DNA from 2 places in the Dendronalium sp. ChiSLP03b genome. Region 2 is predicted to be linked to the other one. Evidence: predicted binding sites of a transcription regulator. Region 2 holds the regulator's gene; the other holds the start of a gene.
The links. Region 2 encodes NtcA, which controls nitrogen genes in cyanobacteria. Its sites were predicted from a motif close to TNTGTANNNNNNNNTACANA; they were not measured.
Positions count from the first base shown of each region.

Region 1: the regulator NtcA is predicted to act here: its motif matches at 1,691-1,710, upstream of RMY31_RS14575 (DUF2605 domain-containing protein).

Region 1 covers NZ_JAVRBR020000057.1:9,248-14,232, reverse strand. The annotation lists gene RMY31_RS14585 (amylo-alpha-1,6-glucosidase) at 1-471, shown strand, start outside; gene RMY31_RS14580 (DUF2973 domain-containing protein) at 707-1,036, opposite strand; gene RMY31_RS14575 (DUF2605 domain-containing protein) at 1,253-1,591, opposite strand; gene RMY31_RS14570 (hypothetical protein) at 1,801-2,004, shown strand; gene thrS (threonine--tRNA ligase) at 2,255-4,099, shown strand; gene cysC (adenylyl-sulfate kinase) at 4,159-4,815, opposite strand; gene RMY31_RS14555 (hypothetical protein) at 4,905-4,985, opposite strand, start outside.
Region 2 covers NZ_JAVRBR020000110.1:7,238-12,222, reverse strand. The annotation lists gene RMY31_RS25345 (pre-16S rRNA-processing nuclease YqgF) at 1-2, opposite strand, end outside; gene RMY31_RS25340 (DUF3084 domain-containing protein) at 263-1,753, opposite strand; gene ntcA (global nitrogen regulator NtcA) at 2,081-2,752, opposite strand; gene fabI (enoyl-ACP reductase FabI) at 3,429-4,205, shown strand; gene hisB (imidazoleglycerol-phosphate dehydratase HisB) at 4,285-4,905, shown strand.

The sequences.
Region 1 (4,985 bases), on a different contig from region 2:
TATAATCCTATGGGCTATCATGTTGGTTCAGTTTGGCCCCACGATAATGCTCTCATTGCCATGGGGTTGCGATCGCTAGGTCTAATCGACCAAGCCCTAGAGCTCTTCCAAGGCTTGTTTGATATGACCCAACAACAACCTTATCAACGTCCCCCAGAGTTGTTTTGCGGGTACGAACGTAATGGTGATAACGCTCCCGTACAGTATCCGGTTGCTTGTACGCCTCAGGCTTGGGCTACTGGCAGTATTTTTCAATTACTACAAATGATCGTCAACTTAGTGCCTGACGCTCAAAATAACTGCTTGCGAATTATTGACCCCGCTTTGCCAGAGTCAATTAATCGTCTGTCATTGCACAATTTGCGAGTCGGCCCTACCATCCTCGATTTAGAATTTGAGCGTTCTGGTAGTACAACTGCTTGCCGCGTTGCGAAAAAACGTGGCAACCTTAGAGTGGTTATCGAAGCTTAGAGAAATTAAGGAGTGGGTAATTAATTACCACTCCTGACTCACAACTTTGACTTTTAACTTTCCAAAATATTTTTATTTTGATAAATAATTTTAAATAGCTGCTTTCACTGAGCGCCTAATGGCATCACGGAACAGTTCAATGGCGACTAATAATTTCACTATCAATAAGGTCGTAATTTTTAACTCATCACTCTATTTATACGGGCGCAAGACCTTGCGCCCCTCCTAACTTTATTTATGCTTCCTCTGAATTTTCACTTTTATGGCCTGGAGAAGCTTCATAAAGCGCATCTAAGTGTTGGCGGGCATCTTCGACGTTAATTGAACGCATAACTAACAAAGGTTCTTTAATTAAGTTACCTGCGTTATCCAACAACTCTGGATGGGGTATGTACTGTCCTTTTGATGAGAAATAACCAAAATTCCCCTGATTACCCATTGATGAAGGTTTGCCAGGATAAGGACGCTCTCGATCAAAACTGAACATAATCAGGTTACGAATTAAGTTAGCAACAGCTATGAGCGCCAAAATTGTAAAAGCAAGAATGTAAAGTAGATGTAACATCGGTTTTTCCTCCAGGGCAGCAAATTTTAAAACTTTATACTGTAACGCTTTGATTCGCCGATTCTGTTACTTGCGGCGATCGCAAATATTTAACGCACTTTTAACGAGCCTTATGTTATATTGGAAAACTTTCAACCGTTATTCAAATAACGGTAGCATAGGATACATTATTTGTTAATAAAAATAATGTTAAGGATTTTGTACTATCAACGTAACTTATTTACTGTCTTGCTCGTGCCCATCCGCCTGCTGAGAACGGAAGCGCATTGCCACACTCCAACATTCTTGTACTAATTGATGCCAGGGCATTAATGTTGCCATATCAATTCCAACTTGTGCATCAGTCGCAGTAAACAGCATCTTCGCAATGTTTAGTTCTTGTTGCGCTTGCTTAATTCGTCCTAGCAAGTCAGATTGCTCTTGTTCACTCATAAATGAGAGTTGCTCTGTTTCCAGAAATTTACGCGATCGCGAAAACCAATACTGAAAATCTTCTAGCAGAGGTTCTAAAACCGTTTTCAGCAGATCGGGCCCCGGTAAGTTTGAGTCTCGCATAAATGAGAAGCATAATTTAACTTTCTTAGTCAATATTAACGTAATTTACAATTCTTAATATTATTATTAGCTCTTTCGTAGGAAAGATTTTTAAGAAAATCTGTCACAATCGTTACAAAAGTATCTATATATACTTCAATGAAAAAACGCGGTGAGGAAGTTGGAGTCTTGGATGCCACTTTCTACAATTGGGGAGCCACTCCGTTGCGGTGAATCAGCGCTGCGGAGAGAAGTTGCCAGGAGGGTTTCCCTCCGCAGGCGACTGTGTTAGCGCAGCGTTAGCAAGCCTGCGAACATCACCCGAAGGAGGTTCCCCCGTTGTAGGCGGAACGCCTTCCCGCAGGGTAGAAAGTGGCGTGAAACCCCCAAGACCGGAGTGGCTCCGGTTCCCGTCGAGTCCAAACTTCCGTTAGCGAGCTTGCGTTCGCGCAGCGTCTCGTAGAGAGCGTCACCCGAAGGGGGACGCAAAAAGCCTCTTAGAAGAAGATAAAGTTGGTGTCCCTCATCCACCACATATAAATTCAACAGTTAAAATAGAAAGCTCAATTGGCAGGAATGAAAGTCGTTATAGTTGAAGAAGTCCACAGATCGTAACGCCCTGCTAGATTTGGGTAGATTTTTCAGAACGCCAACTGATAAATTACTTTTGCAATCACTTCGCTAATGGTTCAGCAGTCGATGTCGCCTAATCAAGCTACCAATCAGTCACAACAACCTGAAAAAATGTATTTACCGCGTACCAGCGAATCAGAGAAGTTAAAAAAGATTCGCCATACCGCTTCCCATGTAATGGCGATGGCAGTACAAAAGCTGTTTCCTAAGGCGCAAGTTACCATCGGTCCTTGGATTGAAAATGGATTTTATTATGACTTTGACAATCCAGAACCATTTAGTGATAAGGATCTAAAAGCCATCCAGAAAGAGATGGTAAAGATTATCAATCGCAAATTGCCAGTAATTCGGGAAGAAGTTAGCCGAGAAGAAGCCGAACGTCGGATTCGGGAAATTAAAGAACCTTATAAGCTAGAAATCCTAGCAGACATTAAAGAAGAACCAATTACCATTTACCACCTAGGGAATGAATGGTGGGATTTGTGTGCTGGACCGCATATCGAAAATACTAGTGAATTAAACCCTAAAGCAATTGAATTAGAAAGTGTTGCTGGTGCTTATTGGCGTGGAGATGAAACCAAAGCCCAGTTGCAACGCATTTATGCCACTGCTTGGGAAAGTCCCGAACAACTTGCTGAGTATAAGCGACGCAAAGAAGAAGCGCTGCGGCGAGATCACCGTAAACTAGGTAAAGAACTAGGATTATTTATATTTTCCGAGCAAGTGGGACCGGGTTTACCCCTGTGGACACCAAAAGGTACTCTGTTGCGGAGTCTTTTAGAAGACTTCCTCAAGCAGGAACAACTGAAACGGGGTTATTTACCTGTGGTAACGCCCCACATTGCCAGAGTAGATTTATTTAAAACTTCTGGACACTGGCAAAAATACAAAGAAGATATGTTCCCCCTCATGGCAGAGGATGAGGAAGCTGCTGCCATAGAACAAGGCTTTGTCCTCAAGCCGATGAATTGCCCTTTCCACATCCAAATATATAAAAGTGAGTTGCGTTCCTATCGGGAACTACCAATGCGCTTGGCAGAATTTGGCACTGTTTATCGCTACGAACAATCGGGGGAATTGGGCGGTTTAACACGGGTGCGCGGTTTTACTGTGGATGATTCTCACCTCTTCGTCACTCCAGAACAGCTAGACAGCGAATTCCTCAATGTTGTGGATTTGATTTTGTCGGTGTTTAATAAACTGCAACTGAAGAACTTTAAAGCTAGACTGAGTTTCCGCGATCCGACTAGTGATAAATACATCGGTTCTGATGAAGCTTGGGAAAAAGCCCAAGGTGCGATTCGTCGGGCGGTGGAACAATTGGGAATGGAACATTTTGAGGGAATTGGGGAAGCGGCGTTTTATGGTCCCAAACTCGACTTTATTTTCAGCGATGCCCTGGAACGGGAGTGGCAACTAGGAACCGTGCAAGTAGATTACAACTTGCCAGAACGCTTTGAATTAGAATATGTTGCTGAGGATGGTTCTCGCAAACGCCCAGTAATGATTCACCGTGCGCCTTTTGGTTCCTTAGAACGACTGATTGGCATCTTGATTGAAGAGTATGCGGGCGATTTTCCGTTATGGTTAGCACCAATCCAAGCCAGATTGCTGCCAGTGGGTGAAGCACAGCTAGACTTTACAAAAGATGTAGCAGTGAAGATGAGAGATTTGGGTATCCGTGCAGAGGTCGATACTAGTGGCGATCGCTTGGGTAAACTCATCCGCAATGCAGAGAAAGATAAAATACCTGTGATGGCAGTAGTGGGAGCCAAGGAAGTGGAAACCAACACCTTGAGTATTCGTACCCGCGCCTCTGGGGAGTTGGGTGCTGTATCTGTGGATGAGGTATTGAATAAGATGAAGGATGCGATCGCTAAGTTCGAGAACTTCTAGTAAAAAGTAGGGTGGGCAATGCCCATCCTACAAAATTACATACTTAAATTTGTTGATAATCAACAGGAGCCAGCGCTGTAAGCGGGTTTCCCAACTTGTTCGCTCTTAGCGTTCCCGTAGGGTAGCGACTGGCGTTCAACAGTTAACATTTCAACTTTGGAAGGGCAGACTGGAATGTAGTCTTGGGACTCTAAGTAGCTAACTACTTGCTGAACGCATTGTTGGATAGTGAATTGATTGGTAGAACAAATAACCTCTGGATTTAGAGGCTCTTCGTATGGGTCAGAGATGCCAGTGAAATTTTGGATTTCCCCTGCCCTAGCTTTAGCATAAAGTCCCTTAACATCGCGGCTTTTACAAACTGCCAACGGAGCCTGAACGTAAATTTCTACAAAGTTGGTAGTTGTCTGTTTTAGTTTTTCTCGAATTTCTCGATAGGGGCTAATTACTGCTGCGATCGCTATTACTCCATTGCGACTGAGCAAGTCTGCAACAAAACCAATCCGACGGACATTTATATCTCGGTCTTCCTTACTAAATCCAAGTCCCTGAGATAAATGGGTGCGAACAACATCACCATCAAGCAATTCTACTAAGCAACCCCGCGATCGCAGTTCTTGAGCGACACCTTTAGCGATCGTTGTTTTACCCGCCCCACTTAACCCAGTGAGCCAGAGGATTTTACCCTGATAATTCATAACTGATTTTGCTTTTATCTGTGGGATAGTGCGTATATGCGTAGACCCGTAGAGTGCGGAAATATTAGCTCACCCTACAAATTTTTTTGATATTAGTGCTTTAGTTGTCACTTGATTCGGAACATGATTCCTACCGCACTCAAGACCACAAGACTCAAAATAGAATTAGGTTCGGGTACTGTTTTAAT
Region 2 (4,985 bases):
ATAAGTAATTAAAAATTAAAAATTAAAAATCTATAAATGCAATCATATGCTTAGATTTTACCGATCGAGGCTTGCAAACGTTTTTAGGTTCAGGCTAATCTGAATTTTTATTACCGAAGATTCCATGTGAATGGCGAACGCCGATGTCGCTGAGGTCTTGCCCATACTCATGGTAGTACTGCACGTACCCAGATAACGACCGGATCGTCATCTCTGTACCTAGTCACAGCGCCTCCCTCAGCTTAATTTACTCAACATTTTGTTAAGTACTAAAAATTACTTGTCCGTTGATGATTGCTACTAGCTTGACTCTCAAAGGCCCGGCTGTATAAGTGTCCTCTGCCGCGATCGCTTTAATTTCCAAGGACTGATTGTATTGTCTCAATTGGGTGAGAAAGCGCAAAAAAGTGCCGTCTATTTGGACATTTTCTACAATTCCGGCATTACGGGCACGAAATTGGGAAGCAGAAATCAGCAGATCGAGTCTTTGTCGCACCTGATAAGATGTCATGGTTTTGGGATCGGCAGTAGTTGAAGCTAAAATCTGACCTCCTGAAAAGACTAGTTGATTTCGTGCCGCATCGGCAAAAAATTCTATCTGCTTTTCTCCCCTGACGTAATTGCCGGCAGAGAAAATTCGCACCACGTATTCTCGACCATCATTAATCTGCTTAATTAGTTGCTCAACTTTATCTTGGGTAACGCGCAATATCTCCAGATTTGCTGGGTTGGTGCCGGGTTCCGTTAATTCTATATTGGCGTTGCGATTGGCTTCCTGTAAAAGTTGCATCACCGCCTGACGGGCAACGGCAGCTTGGTCAACTCGAACTACGGCAGAAGCTAGAACTTGACCGCGTATTAGGGCCAGCTTACCCAAACGCAAGTCTCGGTATGACTGGTAATATTTCTCCAGTCTTGCTACTTCCTGTTCTAAAAAATCCTGTTGTTTTTCCAATTCTTTGAGGCGAGATTCCTGCTTAGCAAGCACTTGTTCTCGCGAAGTAACTTCTTGATTGCGTTTTTGAATTAATCGATCCAATTGAGCAATTTTTTGGTCGCGCAGTTCAATTGCTAGCTGTCGATTGGCAAGTTCGCGATCGCGTTTTTCAATAGCTGTTTTGGCTTCATCAATGGCCTTGTTAGCTTCGACGTACAATCTTTCGCGTTCTTCCTTCAGTTGGGCAACTGCCGCCTGTAGTGCCTTTCTCTGATTGTTAACGTTTTGTAGTTCAGCTATGGCTTGTTGGTACTGATTTGCTACTTTATCTAGCTGGCTTTGAGTACCTTGGAGTCTAGCTTGAGTTTGGGCTTGTTGACTAATGGTGCGGTTCAGTTGAGCTTGCGTTTCTCGTTGTTTGGCGTTAGCCGCTTGCAAAGATTGATTGATTATCTGCAAGTCTTGCTGCGCCTGTGTTTGTTCTTTTCTTGCTTGATTTAATTCATTCTCTACTTGGCTTTTTTGAGTTTCTGCGGTTTTGAGTTGTTCCCGCTTGTTTCTCAAATCTCTTTGAATATCCTCTAACTCGAAAACTCCTTTCCGCAATCCTTCATCAGCAGCGAATAAAATCGCTAGGGTTGATGCCGAAATTAATCCACCAGTCAGAATAGTTACCAGAACAGCCGTGTTTTTAGGACGGAGGTTGAATAATGAGAGACGTGCTTTGCCTACTCGCGTGCCGATGCGATCGCCAACAGTGGCAATCACGCCTCCCAGAATTAAAATTGCTGCTATGAGGATGTACCCGGTGGTCATCTTCAGCTACCGAAATGCTTCCAGATACAGCCTACTACTTTCAATCATTATCTGTGGAAGAGGGGAGGTTGGCAATAGCTGAAATTACTAAAGATTTTAGATTTACTCCAGCTATGAGTGTCATCTTTGAATGAAGAATACAGAAGTCGAATTCAGAAGGCAGAATGCAATTGGCGCTTGATTCAAACCTGCCACTAATTGGTTGGGGTATTAAACCCATTTATTTCGTACACCAGTTGCACACAGTTTTACTGAATTTTGGCAACTGACATCTTTATTTTTTCTTAATAACACAATACCTGACACCATCCCTTTTCCCAATTGCTTTTAAGTGAACTGCCTACTTAAGGTAACAGGTTTATGCACAGTGATCTTCTTTTTGTGGATAGAAATCATCTTTTTCTCGCGTAAATCGCCCAGCAATCTGGTGACGGTAACGCGAGTAGAACCAATTGCTTCAGCGATCGCTTGGTGAGATAACTTCAGATCGATTGTGATTCCATCGGCACAAGGAACACCAAAATCACGACAGAGAATCAATAGAAAACTCACCAATCTCGAACCCATATCTCGGTGAGCTAAGGTTTCAATCATCATCTCTGTTTGTAAGATCCGCGAAGATAGACCCCGCAGCATTAACATTGATAATTCTGGATTTTCCTTGAGCGCTTGCTCTACTTGTTCAATTGGTGCTGACAGTAATTCAACAGGCGTAAATGCAACCGCATGGTAAAACCGATCCGACTTGTTTCCTGTCAGCAGTGACAATACACCAAAAACACTATTTTCCCGCAGCAGTGCTACCGTTATTTCCTCTCCTGCCTCATATACCCTGGAAAGTTTCACAGCACCCTTCAAAAGGAAATAAACTCGTTCGGCAGGATCTCCAGGAAAAAAGATCGTTTTATTGCGTTCAAACGTTTCCACAACCGGCGGAAACGCTCCGGTCGCCATCTGACGAAAAACATTTGCTAGGGCTTTATCTTGTGTCACGATCATCTCCCTTCCCCTACCCAATGCCGGAAAAACAAAAACTGATTACCTAAGAATACACCTGAAAAATCAATAAAGCACCGTCAACCTTTCTGTACTTTCCTATACTCAAACCTACAACTTGATAGTTATTTGTTCATAATGATACATAATTTTTCATGTTTTTAGCTAGTAGTTGTTATAGGTACTTGCACATTTGTAGTCATCAGGTTTTTTGCCGAAAAATTTACGATATCTTAAGGAATAGTTGGGGATTTTTTCATAGCAAACACACATCTCAATCATCATTTTTGCAAATTTTGTGCAAAGTAAAGATAAACTTGCCGCATACCAAGTTGCATTGATACAGCAGAAGTCAAGAATCATCATGAGCCAGTGCATTGGGCAACTTTGCCGACTTGAAGCAATTGGCATTCATCCGTCATCAACAGCCAATGTATCGGGCAGCTTTGCCGACTTGTAGACGCGCTTTGCCCGGCTTTCCATACTCCTTTGGAGAACCTGTTTGCCCAGCGGCGACCTGAGGAGAAGGGTAGAGTGGTAACTAGTATTCATCCGTCATCAGTCAGCAGTTTTAATTTTGAATTGATTCATCCCCCTTGTAGTTCAATTACTATCTTTGATGGTAAGTCGGCATCAGATTCTAGTATGCTCCTAATGATCGATCGCATTGAAAATTTCTATGCTTAATCTGACTGGAAAAAACGCTTTGGTCACAGGTATTGCCAATAACCGCTCGATCGCCTGGGGTATTGCTCAACAACTGCACAAAGCAGGAGCTAACTTGGGTATTACCTACTTGCCAGATGACCGAGGCAAAATGGAGAAAAAAGTTGCGGAATTGGTAGAACCTCTCAATCCCAGCTTATTTCTTCCCTGTAATGTTCAAAACGATGAACAGATTCAGTCTACTTTTGAAACTATCCGCGATAAATGGGGAAAGCTAGACATTCTCATCCACTGTCTGGCCTTTGCTAACAAAGACGATTTGAGCGGAGATTTTAGTCAAACTTCTCGTTCTGGCTTCAAGACTGCTTTAGAAATCAGCACTTACTCACTGGTGCAACTAAGTGGTGCGGCTAAACCTTTGATGACAGAGGGAGGTAGTATCATCACTCTGACATATTTAGGCGGTGTGCGGGCGATTCCTAACTATAACGTCATGGGAGTTGCCAAGGCGGGATTAGAAGCAAGCGTGCGTTATTTAGCATCCGAATTAGGACCACAAAATATTAGGGTGAATGCCATCTCAGCAGGTCCAATTCGGACTTTGGCATCTTCAGCAGTGGGAGGTATTTTGGACATGATTCACCATGTAGAGCAAGTTGCACCCCTGCGACGCACTGTCACTCAAGAAGAAGTCGGCAATACTGCTGCTTTCTTGTCTAGCGATCTGGCTAGCGGAATTACAGGGCAAGTCCTGTATGTAGATTCAGGATATGAAATCATGGGAATGTAAAGCGATAAAGTGATGAGTGATGAGTGAGGAGTTAAGAATTCATAACTCCTAACTCCTAACTCCTAACTCTTAACTCCCTATGCAAATAAGCGAACGCCAAATTATTCAAACTTCTCGAGTTGCCTCTGTTCACCGCACCACTGGTGAAACTGATGTGCAAGTTAGTATTAACCTGGATGGTACAGGAATGTGTACGGCTGCAACTGGGATTCCGTTTTTGGATCACATGTTGCATCAAATTGCCTCCCACGGGCTGATTGACTTAGAAGTCAAAGCGCAAGGAGACTGGGAAATTGATGACCATCATACCAATGAAGATGTAGGTATTACTCTAGGGCAAGCCTTGAGTAAAGCACTAGGCGATAGGAAAGGTATTGTCCGCTTTGGCAATTTTCTTGCGCCTTTGGATGAAGCTTTAGTTCAGGTAGCACTAGACTTTTCTGGTCGCCCTCACCTCAGCTACGGCTTAGAAATTCCTACCCAACGCGTAGGAACCTATGACACCCAGTTAGTGCGCGAATTCTTTGTGGCCCTAGTAAATCATAGTCAACTGACACTGCATATTCGCCAACTGGATGGTATTAATTCCCATCACATTATTGAAGCAACATTTAAGGCGTTTGCTAGGGCAACGCGGATAGCGGTGGAGATTGACTCTCGTCGTGCTGGTACAATTCCCAGTTCTAAAGGAGTTTTGTGAAGGAAGGGGGGGGATGAAGGGATGCGGTGACGCGGTGACAAAGAAAATAACTCCCCAATCCTCAATTCCCAATCCCCACT